2 regions of the Lysinibacillus parviboronicapiens genome follow, and region 1 is predicted to be linked to the other one. Evidence: riboswitches for the same ligand, from Rfam matches in the RefSeq annotation. Region 1 holds a riboswitch; the other holds the start of a gene.
What was found. A riboswitch is a leader RNA that binds a small molecule or an ion and turns the genes downstream of it on or off. The one in region 1 is predicted to bind S-adenosylmethionine.
Positions count from the first base shown of each region.

Region 1 (4,396 bases):
TTAGCATTGAAAGTGAGTGTTTTAGTTTCTATCAATTGTCGTTTACAACTATAAGTTTGGGTGATTCAAAGCAACCTAAAGTGCATGAAATCTTTTCAATTATAGGTGAACTACGTTGCCTTCCCGTTTCACAATGTAACAATCAACTAGAGATTATTTATCGCAACCGCTTAATGAATGATGAACTTTCGATATTTGAGCAGCATGTTCGATTTCAAGAATTTATGCTATTTATTCTTCAACAGAATCTCCCTAAATTGCACCAAAAAAATGACCGCCAATCTGTTGAACATTCCATTGACTATATCCACGAACACTATGAAAAGGATTGGACTGTCGAACAATTATCACATATTGCAGATGTTCCTCGGTGGAATTATTCTCGTCTCTTTAAAGAAATCACTGGCCACATCCCTCTTCACTATTTAAACAATATTCGGATTGATCGTGCAAAACAATTACTTAGCACAACTAATGATCGGATATTTGAGATCAGTCAAACCGTTGGATTTAATAATGAATATTATTTTAACCGTCGCTTTAAAGAACATGTCGGTGTCTCTCCGGGACAATATCGTAAAAGTCACAGCAACAGCATTCGTATTTTTGCTCCTTTTTTAGAAGATTTTTTAGTTGCATTAGGCATTACACCCATTGCCCAATTTAGCCATGCAAAATGGGGGAAACAAGAATACTTGGACTTACAAGAAGTGCCGGATATTGATGTAGCCGATGGTCGCATGGAACAGATTTTACAATATAAGCCAAATTTAATCATGTTAAATGCTGGTGTAGAGCGCTGGGACACTTGCCACCATTTAAATCAGTTAGCGCCAATTTGTCATTTCTCGCACCCTGGTGAGGACTGGCGTTCAACACTCTATAAAATTGCAGATCTAACAGGCCGAATCGCCATCATGAAAGATGTCATTAGGCAATATGAGCACACTGTCCATGATGCCAGAACAATCTTAAGTAAATCTGTTTATGGACAAACCGTTGCCTTTCTTCGTATTTCAGCAAATAGTATTAGTCTTTATGCTGGCCCAGAATGCGGCTACACAGGGCCCATTTTATATCGAGATTTAGGTTTGATGCCCCATCCGCTTGTCTGGAATATGCCTCATCACACAAGAAGATGCGCATTGACGAACGATCAACTTAGTAAACTTGATGCCCATCATCTGTTCATAACATTTGATAAACAGCATTCTACTTTTGAAGGAGAGGAACGAAATATTTTAACCTCACCTATATGGCTTGCCCTTTCAGCGGTTAAAAATCATTGCGTCTATGAAGTGGATTTTTTAACGTGGATGAATTACGGCGTACTTTCCCACAGCAAAAAAATAGAAGATGTCTTACATGTTCTAGGGTAAGACATCTAAAAGGCAGGACTAATCATCCGAATAATGTGCTTGATTGTATATATAAACTAGTAACTTCATGGTTGGTTTTAGAAGATCGACACCTTTAACACCTAACGTCTTTATTTTACATAAGATAAGGGTATCAGAAATTGGATAGGAGGAATTCCGTTGTATTACAACCCTTATCCGTATTTTGTCTATGCCAATCATTATCCCCCATGGGCAACGTCCAACCATACCACACCTAGCCCACTCCCTAGCCATTTGGCAATGCCGACAAATCAACCAACCACTAGCCCCTTCCCACCAGTTAACACACATAAACTGCAGTCATCCGCAAAACAGGTACAAACGATTATGCAGCAAGCTCGACTACTTACAGATAAAATTGATGGGTCAGAGCAATTTGCACACGATCTCATGAACGCCGCGCAACTATCAAATAAAACTGAAGTCGATAAATTAATTGCGTCCACAGGCATCAGCATTAAATTCGACACTAAATATACACCTGATAATCTTCGAGTACTTTTTATTGAAAACGGTTGTTGCGGCCTAACATTAATTTTAAATTGGTGATTGGCAGAAGTAGATAAAATCGCTTTTATTACACATCTCTTAAACTTGTAAACTATGGTTGAATATGTTAAAGTACTTATAATTATTTTTCTGAAAATTCTTATACGCTTTTTTTCTTATCTCGAGAGACGGAGGGATTGGCCCTATGAAGTCTCAGCAACCAGCCTTAGCATGGTGCTAATTCCAATGGCGAATATCGCCTTAAAGATGAGAAGATTGACTTCAGTTGTGATGCACGAGGGCCCTCTTCTAAAAGATGGCTCTCTTTTTATTTTAACTAAAGGAGCTGTTCATATTGACTAACGAACTTTTACAGGCACTTCAATTATTAAAATCTAAGGAATGGATTGATTTAACACACACATTTGGTCCCAATTCACCACACTTTTTTATGTTTGAGGATGCGAAGTTTGACACGTTATTCTCGCATGACGAAGGATTTTTTGCACAACAATTTACGTTTCCTGGGCAATATGGGACACATATCGATCCGCCGGTTCACTTCGTCCGAGACACGCGCTATTTGGATGAATTACAATTAAAAGAACTTGTTTTACCACTTATTGTGATTAACAAAGCTAAGGAATCTGCAACAAATCATGACTTCTCGTTATCTGTACAGGATATTCTTGACTTTGAAGCGGAGTTTGGCGAAATAGAAGCAGGGACATTTGTTGCACTGCGAACAGATTGGAGTAAACGCTGGCCAGATAAAGATGCCTTTAATAACAAGGACGAAGAAGGCCATAATCATATTCCCGGTTGGAGCTTACCAGCATTACAGTTTTTATTTAAAGAACGAAGAGTGAGTGCCGTAGGTCATGAAACATTTGATACTGATTCAGCTGCTGATTTTCGTAAAAATGGTAAGTTAGATGGCGAATATTATGTACTCGATCAGGATACATACCAAATCGAGCTGATGACAAATTTGGACAAGCTACCACCTAAAGGAGCAATAATATTCAATATCGTGCCAAAACCTGAAAAAGCATCCGGCTTCCCCGTGCGTTCATTCGCAATTTTGCCTTAAATCTTTCAACATCATCTAAAAAGGGCCTGTTCCAAGGTCACTTATTGGTACCTTGGAACAGACCTAATTACGGCATTTACTTACACAGGCTATAAAATAGCTACTCTATTTAGATGAGGCACAGTTTACGTAATGCATAATCAATGCCACCCTCATTGGATTTCTTCGTTACAAAGTCAGCATTTCTTTTTAATGCTTCACTGCCATTTGCCATCGCAATACCATATCCAACTTGCTCCAACATATCAATATCATTGTCTCCATCACCAAAAGCAATGGCTTCATGGGAAGTTAACTGGAAATAATTTAACACAGCTTTTACTGCAATTGATTTTGAAACATCGTCTTGCAAGACATTGACGATATTTGGATGCCATCTTTCAAATTTTAAATTTGGAAATTGCCTCGTGTACTTTTTCTCCATCTGTTCGTCCACATATAAACACATTAAGTAGACCTCTTGATTTAAAATATCTTCATTGATTATCGGGAAATCCATTAAAGATAAAGTTTCTCTCATTGCTTTTAAAGTTATAGGATTATGTACACTGTTCATTGATAATTGTTCTGTAAAAAATGTAAGACTTTGGTTATTTTCATCAGCAAAATCTTTTACTGTGTGCACTATCGCTTGCGCCAGCGGTATTTTTTGAATAACTTGATCTTGGTGCTTCACATACGCACCATTGGCTGTAATAAACGTTTCGATACCTAGAGCCATCAAATCCTGACACATTGATAGTGGTCTTCCAGTAGCAGCCACTAATCGAATCCCTTTGCTTTTCAATATCTGTAGAGCTATCTTAGTACTGTCTACGATACTTCCCATCCTCATAATTAATGAGCGTTCCATCAACATCAAAGAATATAATTTTACAGTTCATATTAGCTCCTTCATTGATTGATTGCTTGATGCTAATTAGCAATTATTACTATATTGTACTTTTAAATTATAAAGAAAAACAACTTGCCCGTTTTTATACTAATTGCATTGATATCATCTAATTAGTATCAATGACAGGAATTTTTTTGTGAAAACCTACAATAGTTAATTTAACCTACAACCAGCAATAAAAAAAAGTCATACAACAGCCAGCACTGTCCACCAAAAAAAAGTTTTTCAAGTCAACTATGAATTGTAATTTGACAATCCATTTAACTTTATGTCAAACACACCGATAAATGCTATTACCAGTAGATTTTACGAAACTTCAAACTTACATAAAAATAACATAAATATGAACAAATATTGTGTAAATAATTCTAAAGGAGTATACCAATAAACATAGAATTGTTAATATAAGAGTAAATTAATTAAATCTATTGAACGAACATATACATTCTATAAATAGAACAAAAGAAATAACTATGCATTCGCAGTAAAGGAGTTGAATCATATGGCTTTTAACATTTA
Region 1 is NZ_CP073713.1:4,558,174-4,562,569, forward strand. It holds gene C9J31_RS22090 (helix-turn-helix domain-containing protein) at 1-1,379, shown strand, start outside; gene C9J31_RS22095 (YuzC family spore coat inner layer protein) at 1,539-1,949, shown strand; SAM riboswitch class I at 2,063-2,163, shown strand; gene C9J31_RS22100 (cyclase family protein) at 2,245-2,982, shown strand; partial or broken gene C9J31_RS22105 (Cof-type HAD-IIB family hydrolase) at 3,092-3,866, opposite strand; gene C9J31_RS22110 (DUF2225 domain-containing protein) at 4,380-4,396, shown strand, end outside.

Region 2 (4,396 bases), 690 kb from region 1:
AACTTCTTTCCATGTATAAACACCGATTTTAGGCATTAATAGAATCGCAATAGCAATAATTGTGACAGTTGTAGTATCGAATGGATGAAGCTTGTCTTCTGTTGCCCAGAAAAATAAAAGTACTACCGATGTTATGATTAAACGAATTTCAGGTGCTTTTAATGGACCCAAATCAGCAAGTTGCTTTTTAATGACATCTTTACCACCTTCAATATTGCTTGTCTCAGGTTTAATTAACGTAATCATTATGAAGAAAAGAGCCACTGACATGATGATTGAGAATGGCGCTGCGTATAATAACCAAGCACCCCAAGAAATATCTACACCGAACTGTTCTTTAATAAAGTTTAAGGCAACCATATTTTGGGCTGCGGCTGTTTTAATGCCGATATTCCAAATGGAAACTGCTTGGACAGATGTAATAACGAGTAAGGCGGCCAGGCGACTATCTCGTGGTAAGCCAAATGCTGCCACCATGCCAAGTAGTATTGGTACGACTGCACCAGCACGTGCTGTAGCAGAGGGTACGAAGAATGCTAGTACAATTGATACTAAAATAGCACCGAATACAATTGCCTTCGTTTTAGTGCCAACTAGCGATAAAATCCATAAAGCCAGTCGTTTGTGTAAATTAGTGATCTGCATGGCAGCGGCTAAGAATAGAGCTGCGGCAACAAGAGCAACTGCAGAGTTACTAAATCCGCTTAAGGCCATTTTTAACGCCCCTGAAGTACCTAAATCTGTTGTAGGATCATCCATAGAGGGGGCTAAACCAAGCATAACTGTAACAAGAGCAATAATCATGGCAGAACTGACAGGATACGATACTGCCTCAGTTACCCAAAGGATGACTGCGAAAGCTAAAATCGCTAAAGCACGTTGGCCTGCTATGGGTAAATCGCCGCTATTCGGTAAAAATGTAATAATAATAAGTGCCGCGAATGCCAGGCCAATCCATAGTGGCTTCAAATTGCGTTTAGGTGCTGCATTTTCGAGAGTAGACATATAAATTCATCCTTTCTAACGATAAATATGACTCTAGTTTTCTATAACATCGGTCCATAAAATGCTTTATTAAGAAAGTAATTTTGTCTAATTATTGTAAAAAGTGCAAGAACATAAAGAACCCTCTATTTGTAGCAATATTAAGTTATAACGAGAGAATAGATGGTCACAGAAAATACAAAAATATCCAATGTGATAGTGCTTATTTCTTTTTCTTAAAGGCAGCAGTTACTTTAGGCTCGGTACCATGAATCAGTCGTTTAATATTTTCAATATGTAAGACAAGTGCTATGCCAAAAAGGATAAGTGCAATTATTGTTGGTCCTATTCCTGGAATCCATAAAAAAGTAGCTGTACAAAATACAACATAAAATTCTAGGACGCCGACGATTAAATAATCTGTGGCAAATGATAAAATGACAAATAAGATGAGTGCAAATAGTCCGATTTTCCAATCGACGGCAAGCAAAATCCCTATTATCGAAGCAGTTCCTTTGCCACCGTTAAAACCCATATAGAATGGGAAATTATGCCCTAAAATTACTCCAGCTGCAATTGTATATGTTAAGAGCCAAATTTGTACTTCAGTTAAATGCAAAGCACCAGCTAAATAGAGATGTACACCAATAATGGCGGCAACGCCTTTCCCAATATCGATAAGCGCCACTAATATGCCATATTTCCATCCGAGTGAAAGTGTTGCGTTTGAGGCGCCGGCATTGCCATGCCCAGATTTTTTTAAATCTACCCCCGATAACAATTGTGCTACTTTTGAGCCATGAATACAGCCGATTAGATAGCCAACAATAAGAAAAATTATCAAGGCTTTTACCATAAAAATACTCCTCTCGAAAAATCTATTTTAAAGTAGTGTATGTGTTCATATTACGTTACGGAGCAGACAGAAGTTTCAGAAAAAATCAAATTTTACTGTTGACAGAAAAAAACTCTATGTTTATACTGTGTAACAACGATGGAAATTGAATCACATACTCTTATCAAGAGCGGCGGAGGGATAGGCCCTATGATGCCCGGCAACCAGCGAGTAACCTACTTGCTAAGGTGCTAATTCCTACAGATTCATACTTGGATCTGGCAGATAAGGGGAGGAAAACTTGCAACCGCAACCCTCTTCTTAACTGAAGAGGGTTTTTGTTTTCTACAGAAAATCCTCCTCATCTCCGGTACCATCGTAAAAAAATAACCATTTTAGGAGGAACAAAAATGACAAATTTTAAACCAGAGACCTTATTATTACACGGAGGCCAAGAGCCAGACCCAGTCACAGGCTCTCGTACAGTTCCCGTGTACCGTTCAACAGCTTTCGTATTTAAAGACACTGCTCATGCGCAACGTCTTTTCGCTCTAGAAGAAGCGGGTAATATTTATACACGTATTACCAACCCAACTGTAGATGTTTTTGAAAAACGCGTTGCTTTATTAGAAGGCGGAACAGCTGCAGTAGCACTTTCATCTGGTGCAGCAGCTATCGCATTTTCGATTTTAAATGTTGCAGGCTCAGGCGATGAAATTGTAGCAGCAAGTTCTTTATACGGAGGCACATATAACTTACTAGCAAATACATTACCAAACTACGGTATTAAAACTATTTTTGTAGATGAAACAAATCCAGAAAATTTCCGTTCAGCCATTAACGAAAAAACAAAAGCTATATTTGCTGAAGGTTACGGCAACCCAAGTTTAAAAGTACTAGATGTTGAAGCAGTAGCTAACATTGCACATGAAAATGGCTTACCATTAATTATCGATAGCACATTTGCTTCACCATATGGTTCTACACCAATTGATTTTGGTGCAGACATTGTCGTTCATTCCGCTACAAAATGGATTGGCGGTCACGGAACAACTTTAGGTGGCGTTGTTGTAGATGCAGGAAAATTTGACTGGACACAAGGAAGATTTCCTGGCTTTACAGAGCCAGATGCTTCCTACCATGGTTTACGTTACGGTATCGATACGGCAGCGGCTGCATTTGCTACAAAACTGCGCGTGCAATTACTGCGAGACTTCGGACCAACATTAAGCGCTGATGCTGCATTCAACTTTTTACAAGGTTTAGAAACGCTCCATTTGCGTATTCCTAAGCATAATGAAAATGCATTAGCTGTAGCTGAATATTTACGCAACCACCCATCTGTGGAGTATGTAAATTACAATGGTTTAGAAGATTTCGCTACTCATGATTTAGCGAAGAAATATTTGAAAAATGGCTTCGGCTCCGTGCTTACATTCGGCATAAAAGGTGGACGTGAAGCAGGTCGTAAACTGATTGACAGTGTGAAATTATTCTCACATGTTGCAAACGTAGGAGATGCAAAATCATTAATTATTCATCCTGCTTCTACAACACATCAGCAGTTATCTGCGGAAGAATTAATCCAGACAGGAGTATCTGAGTCGCTCATCCGCTTATCCATAGGCTTAGAAGCAATAGAGGACATTATTGCCGATTTACAACAAGCTATTGCGCAAGTAACTGCGGCGCAACAAGAAGTAGAAGCTTAATTTTTAATAAAGAAGCATTCAAATATTGATGCTTAAGTGATGTCACGTTTTTCGTATTTTCTCATGTGAAAAGCCTCATTTGGCAATACGTGAAACGTTGCTCCATAAAGCGCATACCTCATTCGGTTGCTTATATGAATTTTTCTAAAAATAATACCTAGTAATTATATAAGTATTGTTGACTTCTCTAAAACCATGCTATATACTAGGGATTAAGTAAAAGGTTCGAGGGCTACCAACCAAGAACGTAAGTAAATGTAGTTGTAAATGACTTCTCATCCCATTCGATAGATGTTCATTGTAAGAGCTATAAGCTCTCAAAAAAACACACATCCTCTTGAACTTAAAGGTAGTTGATGTGATGTTGGAAAATGCTTTAAACATAAAATTGTTTTCATAAGTGCTCCCCCACTTTTGAATATATAGCTGGATAGGAGAGTAGGAGCATAGCCAGCAACTACTCCCATCCTATTAAAATGATCGGAAAAGGAGTGTTTGAAATGGGAAATGTTTATAGTGCACATAACATCGCGTCTTATTTTATTTACGAATTAAATGAAAGTCATGAGTTTGTGAATAATATTTCCATTCAAAGCTTACTTTCGATAGTTGAAAAAAAATGGCATCAAACTTTCGGGCATACTGCTTTTAAGGAAATTGTGCATACTAAAGAAGAAAGCTACACAGTGAAAGAAGTTTACGAGACGTATCAAGCTTATGGTACAAATCATATTTCTTTACCAGCAACAGAGTATTATTTGAAGTATGGTACATTTCAATTAGTAGAACGTACATATTCTGTACCAAACTTTACACAAGAAGAAGAGATTCTTGTACAAGTAGCATTAGCACATTACCGTTATGT
Region 2 is NZ_CP073713.1:422,301-426,696, forward strand. It holds gene C9J31_RS02165 (DASS family sodium-coupled anion symporter) at 1-1,005, opposite strand, end outside; gene C9J31_RS02170 (glycerol-3-phosphate acyltransferase) at 1,208-1,840, opposite strand; SAM riboswitch class I at 1,998-2,111, shown strand; gene C9J31_RS02175 (O-acetylhomoserine aminocarboxypropyltransferase/cysteine synthase family protein) at 2,230-3,531, shown strand; gene C9J31_RS02180 (hypothetical protein) at 4,032-4,396, shown strand, end outside.
Region 2: another riboswitch for S-adenosylmethionine. It lies ahead of C9J31_RS02175 (O-acetylhomoserine aminocarboxypropyltransferase/cysteine synthase family protein); the one in region 1 lies ahead of C9J31_RS22100 (cyclase family protein).